One region of the Microbacterium sp. B24 genome, then DNA from elsewhere that is predicted to be linked to it. Evidence: predicted binding sites of a transcription regulator. Region 1 holds the regulator's gene; the other holds the start of a gene.
The links. Region 1 encodes HspR, which represses chaperone genes until heat shock. Its sites were predicted from a motif close to AAGTTGAGTCNNNNNGACTCAACTT; they were not measured.
Positions count from the first base shown of each region.

Region 2: the regulator HspR is predicted to act here: its motif matches at 3,056-3,080, upstream of I5I_RS02765 (Hsp20/alpha crystallin family protein).

Region 1 is NZ_BADB01000469.1:375-4,540, reverse strand. It holds partial or broken gene I5I_RS17680 (hypothetical protein) at 1-131, shown strand, start outside; gene I5I_RS13790 (DUF2252 domain-containing protein) at 136-1,500, shown strand; gene I5I_RS13785 (heat shock protein transcriptional repressor HspR) at 1,504-1,947, opposite strand; gene I5I_RS13780 (DnaJ C-terminal domain-containing protein) at 1,950-2,933, opposite strand; gene I5I_RS13775 (nucleotide exchange factor GrpE) at 2,949-3,545, opposite strand; partial or broken gene I5I_RS13770 (Hsp70 family protein) at 3,558-4,166, opposite strand, start outside.
Region 2 is NZ_BADB01000126.1:228-10,140, forward strand. It holds gene I5I_RS02745 (DUF2207 domain-containing protein) at 1-603, opposite strand, end outside; gene I5I_RS02750 (MarR family winged helix-turn-helix transcriptional regulator) at 653-1,081, shown strand; gene I5I_RS02755 (DUF4287 domain-containing protein) at 1,086-1,382, opposite strand; gene I5I_RS02760 (DUF2804 domain-containing protein) at 1,412-2,443, opposite strand; gene I5I_RS02765 (Hsp20/alpha crystallin family protein) at 2,561-3,016, opposite strand; gene I5I_RS02770 (L-serine ammonia-lyase, iron-sulfur-dependent, subunit alpha) at 3,156-4,646, opposite strand; gene I5I_RS02775 (amylosucrase) at 4,713-6,602, shown strand; gene I5I_RS02780 (DUF4395 domain-containing protein) at 6,619-7,143, opposite strand; tRNA gene I5I_RS02785 (tRNA-Arg) at 7,286-7,358, opposite strand; gene I5I_RS02790 (hypothetical protein) at 7,399-8,001, opposite strand; gene I5I_RS02795 (DUF5684 domain-containing protein) at 8,063-8,443, opposite strand; gene I5I_RS02800 (hypothetical protein) at 8,600-8,800, shown strand; gene I5I_RS02805 (aldose 1-epimerase family protein) at 8,875-9,855, opposite strand; gene I5I_RS02810 (sulfurtransferase) at 9,872-9,913, opposite strand, start outside.

The DNA of each region.
Region 1 (4,166 bases):
AGCGCGTGGGGCAGCGGCTCGAGGACGACCGGGCGGCAGCGATCGGACGCGGCATGGCGTCGGCGTCTGCCTCCACCCCGGACCGCGCGGACGCAGACGCCGCGGGCGGCCCCGATTCGGTGCCATCATGAGCGCATGACCACCGCCGCCTGGACCGCGCCCGACTCTCGCCAGGTCGCCTTCGACCAGGGCCGCGCGCTGCGGAGGGAGCTGCCCCGCCGGATCCTGGCGGAGCTGCCGACACGTCCGCGTGATCCCCTCGGCATCCTGGCCGCGCAGGCCGCCACGCGGGTCGCCGAGCTCCTGCCCCTCCGCGATGAGCGGATGTCCGCCAGCCCCTTCGCGTTCTACCGGGGCACGGCGGCGCTGATGGCGGACGACCTCGCCGCCGGACCGCGCAGCGACATCCTCGTCGCCTCCTGCGGCGACGCGCACGTCGCCAACTTCGGTTTCTACGCGTCTCCGCAGCGCACGCTCGTGTTCGATCTCAACGACTTCGACGAGTCGGCGTGGGCGAGCTGGGAGTGGGATCTCAAGCGTCTCGTGACGAGCATCGTCGTGGCAGGTCAAGCGACCGGGCGCGACGATGCGGTGACCGCGGATGCCGCGCGCGCCGCCGTCCGCCGTTACGCTCGCGCCCTGGCCGTCGGCGAGGAAGTCACTCCGCTCGCCCGGTTCTACCAGCACTTCGACGCCGCGGGCGCGCTCGTCACGAGCGACAAGGCGTCGCGCAAGGTGCTGCGCGCCGCGATCGCGGATGCCGAGAAGCGCACCGGCGACAAGGCCGTGCGCAAGATCACGGAGGCCGATGCCGATGGGCGACTGCGCTTCGTCGAGCAGCCTCCGACGCTGACGCGCGTCACGCCCGACGTGGCGGCCGCGGTCGATGCGTCCCTGGCCCAGTACATCGCGACGACGCGCGCGGATGTGCAGCTCGTGCTCTCCCACTACACCTTCTCCGACGTGGCGCGTCGGGTCGTCGGGGTGGGCAGCGTGGGCACCCGCTGCTACATCGCCGTCTTCGTCGACGGAGACGGCGCCGCACTGCTGATGCAGGTGAAAGAGGCGGGGCGCAGCGTGCTCGAGCAGTACGGCGGCTGCGCACAGCCGGAGGAGCTCACGGCGTTCGTCGACCGCCACGGTCAGGGCGGGCGTGTCGTGGCGCTACAGCGCATTCTGCAGGGGTCGTCCGACCCGTTCCTCGGACACTTCCGCGGTGAGCGCGCCGACTACTACGTGCGCCAGTTCCGCGACATGAAGGGCGGCATCGACGCCGAAACGCTCGAGGACGGCCCGTTCCGTCTCTACGCGCAGGCGTGCGCGACGGTGTTGGCCCGGGCCCACGGCCAGTCCCCGAACGCCGCGAAGGTCATCGGGTACCTCGGTGAGGGGCGCGCGTGCGCCGAGGCCATCGTGGAGTGGGCCTACGGCTACGCCGCCCTCTCGCGGGCGGACTACGGCGCGTTCGTGGATGCCGTCGCCGCCGGCACCGCCTCGTAGCGGCTAGTCGTCGGACTCGGCATCCGCCGACGGAAGCGGACGCCACAGCACCACCTCGGTCGCCCGACGCACGCGCGTTCCGTGGCGGAGGGTCACGACCGATCCCGTCGCCCCCGCCGCGAAGACGCGGGAGCGACGGGCCAGTTCCTCCTGCAGACGCTGCTCGAGTTCGGCGACGCGACGGCGCAGTCCGCGCGCCTCGTTCTCGAGCTCGATCAGGCGCGAGATCGCCGGCAGACTCATGCCCTCGGCCGAGAGGGAGGCCACCTCGCGCAACTGCTTCACGTGCCGCAGCGAATACCGCCGCGACCCGCCCTGCGTGCGCCCGGGAACGACGAGGCCCAGCCGATCGTACTGACGGAGGGTCTGCGGGTGCATGCCGGCAAGCTCCGCCGCGACGGCGATCGCGAAGATCGGCGCTTCCTCATCGGGGTGCTCGTCGACCATGCTCACTCCCGGGCCTTGGCCATGAGGTCGGCGCGCGGGTTCTCCTTCGGCTCCAGCTCGTGGAAGCGCTGCAGTGCTTCCTTCGCCTGGTCGTCCAGATGCGACGGCACAGCCACCTGCACCTCGGCGAGAAGGTCGCCGGCGCCCTTCGCCGTGTGCACACCGCGACCCTTGACGCGCAGCACGCGCCCCGAGGGCGTACCCGGCGCCACACGCAGCTTGACCGGATCTCCCCCCAGAGTCGGCACCTCGATCGTGGCGCCGAGTGCGGCTTCCGTGAAGGTGACCGGAACCGTCACGCGCAGGTTCAGCCCGTCGCGGACGAACACCGGGTGCGGGCGCACCGAGACGCTCACGACGATGTCGCCGGACTCGCCGCCGTCCGGCGACGGGCGCCCCCGCCCGCGCAGACGGATCTTCTGTCCGTCGGCGACGCCGGCGGGGATCTTCACCTTGAACGGCTTGCCGTCCTCGCCCGCGAGGGTGATCGTCTCGCCCTTGACCGCGGTCTGGAAGTCGAGGGTGGTCCGTGCGGTCACGTCCGCGCCGCGCTGCGGGCCGCCGTAGCCTCGGAATCCACCGGTGGACTGCCCGAACCGTCCGGAGCCGAAGCCGCCGCCTTGGCCGAACATCGAGAACAGGTCATCGAAGTCAGCCGACTGCGCCGATCCGCGCGACTGTCCGAAGCGACTGAAGACGTCCTCGAACCCGCCGGAACCGGCGCCGGGCGCCTGGAAGCGCGCACCACCGGCGCCCATCGCACGGATCTGGTCGTACTCCTCGCGCTGGCTCTTGTCGGAGAGCACGGCGTACGCCTCGCTCATCTCCTTGAACTTCGCCTCTTTGGCAGGATCGCCCTGCGTCGAGTCGGGGTGATACGTCCGGGCGAGCTTGCGGTACGCCTTCTTCAGATCGGCCTCGGACACGTCCTTGGAGACGCCCAAGACCTTGTAGAAGTCCTTGTCGAACCAATCCTGACTGGCCATGGACACCTCCTCCCGTCAGTCAGCGGAACCGGCGACGACGACCTTGGCCGGCCGCAGTTCGATCGTGCCCAGGCGATAGCCGACCTCGACGACGTCGAGGATCGTGCCGTCCTCGACCCCTCCGGGGTTCGGGGCGTGGAAGATGGCCTCGTGCTGCTGCGGGTCGAACACCTCGCCCGCGACGCCATAGGTCTCCACACCAAGGCGTGCGACCACTGCGCGCAGCTTCTCCGCGATCGCCGCCAGCGGCGAGCCTTCGACCAGATCGCCGTGCTTCTCGGCACGGTCGAGGTCGTCGAGCACCGGCAGCAGCCCCTTGGCGACCGATCCCTTGGCGCGGGCGATCTCCACCTCGCGCTGGTCCTCGGTGCGACGGCGGTAGTTGGCGTACTCGGCCTGGACCCGCTTGAGGTCCAGGATCAGGTCGCGGTCCTCGGCGGAGGCCTCTGCGACGGCGGCCTCGTCGGTCTGCGGCGCATCGAGGATGTCGTCGACGGTCAGGTCGTCGCCCTCACGCTGGTCCCCCTGCGAGTCGGGGCCGGAGGCGTGCGCCTCCGACCCCTCGTCACCGGGGACTTCGTCGATGGGCTCTTCGAAGTCCTTGTTCGTCATGGTTCGATTCTCTTACTTTCCGGTTCCCGGCTTCTTGTCGTCCTCGTCCTCGACGACCTCGGCGTCGATGACGTCTTCCTCGGGGTTCGGCACGCTGCCGTTGCCCGGGTCGGCGACCGTCGGGTCGGCCGGCTCGCCAGCGGCCTGCGCCGAGGCGTAGATGGCCTCGCCGAGCTGCTGCTGCGACGCGTTGAGCTTGTCGAACGCCGTCTTCACGGCATCCTCGTCATCGCCCGCGAGCGCGGTCTTCAGCGCATCGACGTCGGCCTGGACGGAGGTCTTCACCTCGTCGGGGAGCTTGTCCTCGTTGTCCTTGATGAGCTTCTCGATCGAGTACGAGAGGGTCTCGGCCTGGTTGCGGACCTCGGCGGCCTCGCGGCGCTTCTTGTCCTCGGCGGCGTGCTCCTCGGCTTCGCGCACCATGCGCTCGATGTCGTCCTTCGGCAGCGACGAGCCGCCGGTGATCGTCATCGACTGCTCCTTGCCCGTGCCCTTGTCCTTCGCGGACACGTGCACGATGCCGTTGGCGTCGATGTCGAAGGTGACCTCGATCTGCGGGATGCCGCGGGGCGCGGGCGCGATGCCGGTCAGCTCGAAGGTGCCGAGCGGCTTGTTGTCGCG
Region 2 (9,913 bases), on a different contig from region 1:
CGCCGTCGCCCCCTGATCCCCCTGATAGCAGGACATGCGCCCCGTCAGGGATGCCGCGAGTGGGGCGTCCAGGTGCAGCCGAGCCGTGACGTGCCCGAAGGACTGACCCCAGTCGACGCCGTTGACATCCCAGTAGAACTCCAGGCCGGAGTCGGGGAAGACCCACGTCACGTTCTCGAGCGTGTAGGTGAGGACGAAGGTCTGCGCACCGCGCAGGTACTCGTCCGATCGCGAGACGACCGAGAACACGCCGTCTTGATCTTCCACCTCGCTCGGTCGTGGTGATCCGTCGCCGTCTGTCACCGAGACGAGTTCGGGGCGCAGCGGCTGACCGTTGTAGGAGTCGGGGATCTGGCGGCGGATGCCGTGGTTCTGATCCGCGTCAGGGAACTGTGCGACGAGCGTCTCGACGACGCGCAGCCGACTGGTGCCGTCGGCGGCCCGCGTCAGGGTGTAGTCGGCCGTCATCGACGAGAAGGAGAAGTCGTCGACCGCTGTCGCCGCTCCGGCCCACGCAGGACTCGCCGTTCCGGCCGCCACCGCGACCGCGATACCGACGATCGCGAGCGCGACGCCGACGATCCGTGCACGTACGCGCCCCATGGGCTTCAGCCTATGGGCGACGTCCGGGCGGCGCACTACAGTTGACGCCATGACCGACCGCCGCCTCGCCATCTCCGCGTGGGAGAGCCTCTTTCGCGCGCAGCACGAGATTTTGCGCGAGATCAGCGAAGACTTCGGCGAGGACGAACTGACACAGGCCGAATACGACGTGCTGCTCACCGTCGTCCGGGGTGATGACAACAGTGCGCGCCTGCGCGACGTGACCGCCAACATGCTCATCAGCCAGCCGAGCGTCTCGCGACTGGTCGACCGCATGGTCGCCCGCGACCTCATCAGCAAGTGCGTCGATCCGCTCGACGGACGCGGCGCGGTCGTCCGCGCGACCGAACGGGGGGTGGCCGCGTTCCGGCGCCTCGCGACCGTGCACGGTCGATCGATCGCCGAGCGGATGTCGGTGCTCAGCGACGACGAGCTGACACAGTTGCAGCGACTGACGACGAAGCTGCGGGGCGCCTGAGCCGTCAGGACCCGCGCGACGGGTTCGTCGCCTTACCCTTGAGCCATAGGGTGTCGCTCTCGTCGCTGTGCGCCGTGCCGCTGCCCACGTGGGTCGACGCGATCTTGGGCCCCTTTGTGATCACGTGCACGAGCGCCATCGCGTGCCCGCGCCCGAGCCCGTAGTCCTCGGCGAGCCATGCGACGATCTCACCCGCCTTCGTCCCCGGTCCGAAGCCCTTCGCGCTGGCTTCGTCCACGAGCTCCTGCGGCGTCCGCCCGGTCTTGTCCTCGATGTTGTCGAGATATGCCTGAAACGACATCCTTGCCCCTCCCTCTGGCCTCTCCCCGGCTACCACCGGTTGCGGACATCCTCCGCGAAACCTTCGATGCCGTCGAACGCGATCACGACGCCGTCCCCGGCGAACGTCCCCGACCAGGTGCCGAAGCACTGATCCGTTCGCGAGGAGACCACGCCGAGGTTCGTCGCCGACTTCTTGTCGTAGAACGGGGTGAACACGGCATCCAGGCCTCCCCCGTGCACCCGCCACGGACGCAACGGCGCGGCGCGCTCGTACTCCCAGACCACCGACGCCGAGATCTTGTGCAGAACACCGTCGAGCAGGACGGCGTTCTCCGTCGAGCCCGTCCCGTCGGTCCACCGTCCCCCGACCTGGATGCCGAGGCTGCGCCCGTCTGCGAGGGTGCCCGATCCCGCACCCCAGTTCCAGGACACGTCGTAGGGCCAGCGCCCCCGCCCGTGGTCGAGCACCGCCCACGATCCCTGCCCGACGTCGTAGTCGATGCCGTCGAGCGTCAGCACCCCGGATGCCGGGAGCGCGACATCCTTCACGGTGTACTGGAAGCGCCGAGACGACCACGGCACGACGACCGCCAGCAGCTCGTGTCCGGGCGGGCGGCGCACCGTGATGTCGAAAGACGCGTCCGCGATCTCCGCGTGCAGGCGCCAGAGCGTTCCCCGCTCGGCGGGAGTGATCGTCGCGGCGAGATCCGCGTGTCGCGCGATGGCGATGCCCGTGCCGAGCGACGCGGGAAGGGATACCTCGCGCGACGGCAGCACCGTCACACTGCGACCCCACGACCGGGTCGTGGCGCGATCGTGGATCCACACTTCGTGCACGGCCGCATAGTCCAGCGACGACACCGTGAGCGAGACGATGTGCGTGGGAGTCATGACGTTCCAGTACTCCCAGCGCTTGTTGCGCCCCCACGAGCGGACGAAACGTCCGCGCCCGATGCCACGGGTGTCGATGAGCGGCGCGCGGGCGAAGCCGATCGCCGCCGGGTTGAGTCGACCATCGGGACCGGTGAGGGCGACGGGTTCGGTGATCTCGCGCTCGCGCGCGACGGGGGGTGCGGTCATCGGCATCCTTGCTGACGTTCCGAGTGCTGGTGCTTCCGGCGGGTGCTTCGACACTAGCGTGCGCACGCGAACCGCCCCGGTCCTCGCGGACACGGGGCGGCTGCGCGCGGTGCGGGACTACTGCTCGACCGGCTGCGGCTCCTGTGCGGATTCGTGCGCCTGGATCGTCGGCGCCGCACCATCGGCGACGACCTGGACCTTGCGCGGCTTCGCCTTCTCGCTCACGGGGATCGTGACCGTCAGCACGCCGTTGCTGTAGGTGGCGGCGATGCCATCGGTGTCGATTCCCTGACCGAGGTTCAGCTGGCGGAGGAAGCTCGCGGTCTCACGCTCGCGCGTGATCCACTTCACGCCGTCGCCCTCACTGAGGGTGCGCTCGGCACGAATGGTCAGCAGCTGGCCGTCCACATCGATGTCGACCGAGCCCGGGTCGATTCCCGGAAGGTCGGCGCTGAGCACGTAGTGGTCGCCGTCGCGGTAAAGGTCCATCGGCATCCGGCGGGGTCCCCGGCGCGTGTCGAAGAGGCCCGACGCGATGCGGTCGAGGTCACGGAACGGGTCATACGTGGCCATTGTTCTCTCCTTGTCGTGTGTCACTGTGATGGTCTGTCAAAGTTGAGCCTCATTGACTCAACTGCCATCAGATTAGCACTCGACCCATGAGAGTGCCAATGGTTCACGCATGGCGAACACGAGCGGTTGCGGGCGCGGTTCAGCACTCCACGACGTTGACGGCGAGTCCGCCCTCGCTGGTCTCCTTGTACTTGGTCGACATGTCGATGCCGGTCTGACGCATCGTCTCGACCACGGCATCCAGCGGTACGTAGTGCGTGCCGTCGCCACGCAGCGCGAGGCGCGCGGCGGTGACCGCGGTGGATGCCGCGATCGCGTTGCGCTCGATGCAGGGGATCTGCACGAGTCCGCCCACGGGGTCGCACGTCAGACCCAGATGGTGCTCCATCGCGATCTCGGCGGCGTTCTCGATCTGGCGGTTCGTGCCGCCCATCACCGCGGTCAAGCCGCCGGCAGCCATCGCGCACGCCGAGCCGACCTCGGCTTGACACCCGCCCTCGGCTCCCGAGATCGAGGCGTTGGCCTTGAAGAGCGAACCGAGAGCCGTGGCCGTCAAGAGGAATCGACGGATGCCGCGACGACGGTTCGCCTCGGCGAGCTCCTGCGCGGTGGCGACGACCTCCTCCGGCCCCTGCGGACCACCCTGCCCGCCGTGCAGCCCGAGAAGCGCCGAGCCGACGAGTTCGCCGTAGGGCGTCACCGCATTCTCGGCGCCGATCCCGGCATCCGCGAGGAAGCGCCACCAGTACATCGCGACGGCGGGCAGGATGCCGGCGGCACCGTTCGTCGGCGCCGTCACGACCCGTCCACCGGCGGCGTTCTCCTCGTTGACGGCCAGCGCGAACGCGCCGAGCCACTCACCGGGAAGCTCGCGCCCCGTCGCCTCGACGCTCTCCAGCTGCGCGCGGATCGCGCCCGCACGCCGCTTCACCTTCAGCACTCCCGGCAGCACCCCGTCGGCGTGCAGGCCCGCATCGACGCACGCCGCCATGGCGTCCCAGATCGCGTCGAGGCCGGCCGCGACGTCTGCTTCCGGTCGCAGCGCCTCCTCGTTGCGCCGGGCGACCTCCGCGATCGTGAGCCCGTAGGTATCGCAGACGTCCAGCAGCTGCGCCGCCGTCGCGTACGGCAGCGGGAAGGATGCCGCGGCCACCGCATCCGACGCGCCCTCGCGCCGGATGAACCCTCCACCGATCGAGTAGTAGGTGTCTTCGCGCAGCGCGATTCCGTCGGCATCACGCGCGACGAGGGTCATCGCGTTGGGGTGTCCGGGAAGACGCGTCCGCGGTGCGAGCGAGATGTCTGAGCGCGAGAAAGGGATCGGGATGCGACCGTCCAGGAGGAGGTGCGCTCCGTCGACCCAATCGGTCCAGGCACCCCGCACGCGCGCCGGATCGACGGTCTCGGCCGCGAACCCCTGCAGGCCCGCGACGACCGCGTCGGGCGTGCCGTGTCCGATGCCGGTGGCGCCGAGCGAACCGTAAAGGGCGCACTCCACCCGGAAGAGCCCCGGCAGATCCCCGACGCGGCGCGCGAAATCTCGGGCCGCGCGCAGCGGGCCCACCGTATGGGAGCTCGATGGTCCTACCCCGATGGAGAACAGGTCGAACGCCGAGACGTACGCACTCACGTGTGTGAGCCTACGCCGCCCGCCGCGCCGGGCCCTGCCCGATACGCTGAGACCGGAGGGGGAACCATGACCGCACTGACCACGTCCGACGCCGATCGCGTCGCGGCGCTCGAGGCCTGCGAGGCGGCAGGGCGCCTCGACGACGCGTTCCTCACCCGGTTCGATGAGCAGTTCCCGCGGTTGCACGGCCTCTTCACCCGCCTCTACGGCGAGCGCACCGACGGCCGCGAGCAGCTGGCGGCCACGGTGGCGGCGGCATCCGCCTCGTGGAATGCGCGCCCTCTCGACCTGAAGGTGCACGACGCGCAACGCGCCGCCGACCCCGAGTGGTTCCAGTCCGAGCGCATGCTGGGCGGCGTCTGCTACGTCGACCGCTTCGCCGGCAACCTCGCCGGCGTGCGCGAGCTGATCCCCTCGTTCCGCGAACTCGGGCTGACCTACCTGCACCTCATGCCGCTGTTCGACGCCCCCGCCGGCGACAACGACGGCGGCTATGCCGTCTCGAGCTACCGGCGCGTCAACCCGAGCCTGGGCACGATGGCGCAACTGGCCGAGCTGGCGGCAGAGCTGCGGTTGGCGGGCATCTCGCTCGTACTCGACTTCATCTTCAACCACACCAGCAACGAGCACGAGTGGGCTCAGAAGGCCGTGGCGGGCGACCCCGACTACGCCGACTTCTATCTGATCTTCCCCGACCGACAGATGCCCGACGCCTACGAGCGCACGACGCGCGAGATCTTTCCCGACGACCACCGTGGATCGTTCGTGCAGCTCGAGGACGGCCGCTGGATCTGGTCGACCTTCTACCACTATCAGTGGGACCTCAACTACGCGAACCCCGCCGTCTTCCGCGCGATGGCGGGCGAGATGCTGTTCCTGGCGAACCAGGGCGTCGAGGTGCTCCGGATGGATGCCGTGGCCTTCATCTGGAAGCGCCTGGGAACGTCCTGCGAGTCGCTGCCCGAAGCCCACCTGCTGCTGCAGGCGTTCAACGCGGTGCTCGCAATGGCCGCGCCCGGCATGATCTTCAAGTCCGAGGCGATCGTCCACCCCGACGAGGTCGTCAGCTACATCTCACCCGAAGAATGCGAGCTGTCATACAACCCGCTGCAGATGGCGCTGACGTGGGAGGCGCTCGCCACGCGCGACGGCCGGCTCCTGCAACAGGCGCTGGATCGACGCCACGCGCTGCCGGCCGGCACGGCATGGGTGAACTACGTCCGCAGCCACGACGATATCGGGTGGACGTTCGCCGACGAAGACGCGGCCGAGCTCGGCATCGACGGCTACACCCACCGACAGTTCCTCAACCGCTTCTACACGGGCCGCCACGAGGGAACGTTCGCGCGCGGCGTCGCCTTCCAGGAGAACCCCGTCACCGGCGATGCCCGCGTCACCGGAACGACGGCGTCTCTGGCCGGGATCGAAGCGGGAGATCCCGGCGGGGAGGATCGCGTGATCCTCGCGCACGCCCTGGCCCTGTCGACCGGCGGCATCCCCCTGCTGTACCTCGGGGACGAGGTCGCACAGCTCAACGACTACTCCTACGCCGACGATCCGGTTCGCCGTGGCGACACCCGCTGGGTGCACCGCGGCCATCGTCCGCGCGATGCCTACGCGCAGCGCGACGACGACACCACGCCGGCCGGGCGGGTGTTCCGCCGACTCACCAAGCTGATCTCGGTGCGCCAGCAGTCTCCGGAGCTCGCGGGCAACGCGCTCATCCCTTTCCATACCCCGCACCCCGCCGTCATCGGCTACCAGCGCCCCGGTGAGACCAGCACGCTGCTGGTGCTGGCGAACGTCGGCGACGCCGAGGTCACGATCGATCCGCTCACGCTGTCGGGCTTCGAGCGCACCGCCTTCGACCCCGTACACGACGCGAGCGTCGACCTCGACGAGGGTCTTGCACTGCGCCCGCACGGGTTCGTGTGGCTGCGCGTCACGCCCGTCTGACGGGCGCGCTCGTCCCTCAGGCGCCCAGCAGGCCGCCCCGCGGGCGGAACACGCCGGCACGGGCGAGCGCGAGGTAGAGCAGGCAGCCGAGGCACACGCCGAAGGCGGCGTTGAGGAACGCGGCGATGAATGCGAGGGCCGCGGCGATCGGAAGGGCCCACGCGACGCCCGCGACGTGCAGCACGAGGCCGACCGTCACGACGACGAATCCGATGACCTGCGCGAAGCGCGGGGGACGCGGGTCTTCGAGGTCGGCCGGCGGCTGCAGGCGCGGACGGATGGCGACGCGGTACAGCGCACCCCACGGCGCGGTCCGCGGAGCGGCGAAACCCCACACGAAGAGGAGGTCGACGACGAGCAGCAGGAGGAACGCCGGATCGGCGAGCCTCTCGGCGAAAGTCGCGGCCTCGCGCACAGACGTTCCCAGCAGGGCGAGGAACGTGCCGGCCAGCAGGAGCACGGCGGTGATGGATGCCGCGAAGCGCGGACCCCGGGGGTCGATGCCGGCGGGGCGGACGGAGGCGGGAGCGGAAGTGGCCACGCAGATACGTTAGGTCGCCGCGCAGGCGTCGGGGCCGGGATCGTCACACTTCTTCACGCACGCGCGATCGCCGATGCCGCCGGAGAACGAGAAAGGCCCGCGGCGTGCCGCGGGCCTTTCTCGTTACTGTCTCAACACAGTGTGCGCCCGAAGGGACTCGAACCCCTAACCTTCTGATCCGTAGTCAGATGCTCTATCCATTGAGCTACGGGCGCAGTTTCCGGCACCTCTTGGAGGGCCGAGGACCAGCTTAGCCTACGCGCCGGGATGTGACGAATCGGGGTCCTGCTGCTTCTGCTGAGCCGCGACACTGCGCCGATGGGCGCGAAGTTTCGGAAGGTCCACGAGCCGCAGTGCCTGCATCCGCGCCGTGCGCATACGCTCGTAGTCCGGGTCGAGATCGGGGCGCGCGGCCTCGATCCGCAGCGTCCGATCGATGTTGCCGGCCACCTCTGCCCACGCGGCATCCCGCGCGTCCAGGACGAGCTTGCGCAGCTCTTCGGTGTCGTCGGCGCGACGCCGCAGCTCATGGGCGACGTGCAGCGACTGCTTCTGGCGGCGGCGCAGGTTGCGCACATCGCGACTGCGATAGTCGTGCGTGCCGTCCGAGTCGGTGTGGCGGCCGCGGGCAGCGCGACGCTGCCGTTCGGTGCGCGCCGCATCGTCCTCCGCTTCCGCGGCGAGGGTCTCCAGGGCTTCCTTGGCCTCGGGGAGATACCGATCGAGGTCGAAGTCTTCTCCCTCGGCGAGGATGTGGACGAGGATCGTGTTCTTCAGGCTCAGCCGCGTCGCCGCGGACGCGATGTACAGCCCCTCCGCGACCACGTCACGGGTGCGTACGCGCTTCTCGTTGACCACGGCATCCCCTCCCCTCGATCCTAGGGAAGACCGACGCCGGGACGGAATGCGCGACGGGCGCTCAGGCCGGCGACGTGTACCGATCGGAGCTGAAGCCGATGATGAAGAACCCGATGGGGGCAAACAGCAGCAGCAGCACGATCGAGAAGAAGGCGCCGTGCCCGAACCCGCGGCCGATGCGGATCGCGACGATGATGAAGAAGATGACGTTGACGATCGGAACGATCGCCAACAACCCCCACCACGCCGAGAATCCTGCGATCTTCACCTGGATGAACCAGTTCACGATGGGGATGAGGGCGAGGATGCCGGGGTATCCGGCCTTGCTGAACACCTTCCACATCGCCACGGCGAGCAGCACGTAATAGACGACGAACAGGACGAGACCGGTGCCGCCGCCGAAAGCCGCCTGCCACTGGTCCAGAGTGCCGGTGTTGTTCACGGCGCCATCCTAGGGGTCGTGCGCGCCCGCCCACCAGCGCGGGCTGCGGCGACCGCACGGGCTGCGGTTAGCACGGGCACGGCACCGGCGGCAAGCCCTTTCGTGTGGCGGAGAGGGTTCGTACCGTGGAAGTCCGACCTGATGAAAGGAGTCGCCATGGGATTCATCGACGACGCGAAGGACGCGGCCGAGACGGCCGGCCGGAAGATCAAGGAAGGCTTTGAGGACACGGTCGACCGTGTCTCCGACAAGATCGACGAGGCGAAGGCCGACGCCGAGGTCAAGAAGGCCGAAGCCGAGCGCGACTCCGTCCACAAGCGCAACGAGATCAAGGAAGAGATCCGCGGCGACCACTGAGTCGTCTCCTCACGCCGAAGGGCCCCGACACGGACGTGTCGGGGCCCTTTCGCGTGAGAGGGCGACTGCCGCAGTCAGATACCGACGGCGGCGATGCGCCAGGATGCCGAGACCGATCCGCCGGCCGGGATGACGATCAGGCCCGCGTCGTAGTCGTAGCGATCGGCGTTGAAGGCGTCCGGAGCGCAGGTCATCGGCTCGACGGCGAGGCCGGCGCGGTGACCGGGATCGGGGCTGCCGTCGGCCAGCGGCGGGCGGTCGGCCGTGTGGATCTGCACCCAGGGGCACGCCTGATCCCAGACCATCTCCACGCCGGTACCGGACGGGTCGACCAACCGCACGGTCGCCACACCGTCCGCGCGGGACAGCCCGGTGAACGCGTGGTCGATCTCCACATCGCCGAGCACCCGCGGCGCGCGCCAGTCGAAACGATCCGAGCCGGCGACCTCGGCGAGCGCGATGGGAGCGAGCTGGTGATCGGTGACCTCGAGCACCCGGTCGGCGGGCAGCGTCAGCGTCCACGCGTCCAGCGGCGCGGAACCGGCCACCAGATACGGATGCGGACCGGTGCCGAACGGCGCGGCATCCGCGCTCTCATTCGTCGCCGCCACGGTCTGGGTGAGACCGTCGGCACCCAACCGGTAGGTCGTCTCCACACGCACGCGCCACGGGTAGCCGGACTGCGGCACGATCACCGCCGCCAGCGTGACCGCGTCGGCGGTGTGATCGACGACGGCGAAGTCGAGCCAGACGGCGAGGCCGTGCAGCGCATTCGGGCGGCCGATGTCACTGAGCGCGAGTTCGTAGCTGTGCCCGCCGAAGGAATACGCACCGTCGACGACGCGATTCGGCCAGGGGGCGAGAGTGGCACCGCGGAAGGCGGGGCGCACCTCGTCGGCAGCGAAGGGCACGACGAGGTCGCGCCCGTCGAACGTGAGCGCACGCAGCGACGCGCCGACGCTGGCGATGTGCGCTTCGTAGGCTCCGTGACGGAGGGTCACGTCGGTCCCCGAGGCGGGAACGGACGCGGTGGTCGGGGCAGGTGTCTGTGGCATCGTCAACATCGTAGTGTCAGGGGCGGTCGCCGGTGGCGACCGGCCGGTCGGGAGTATT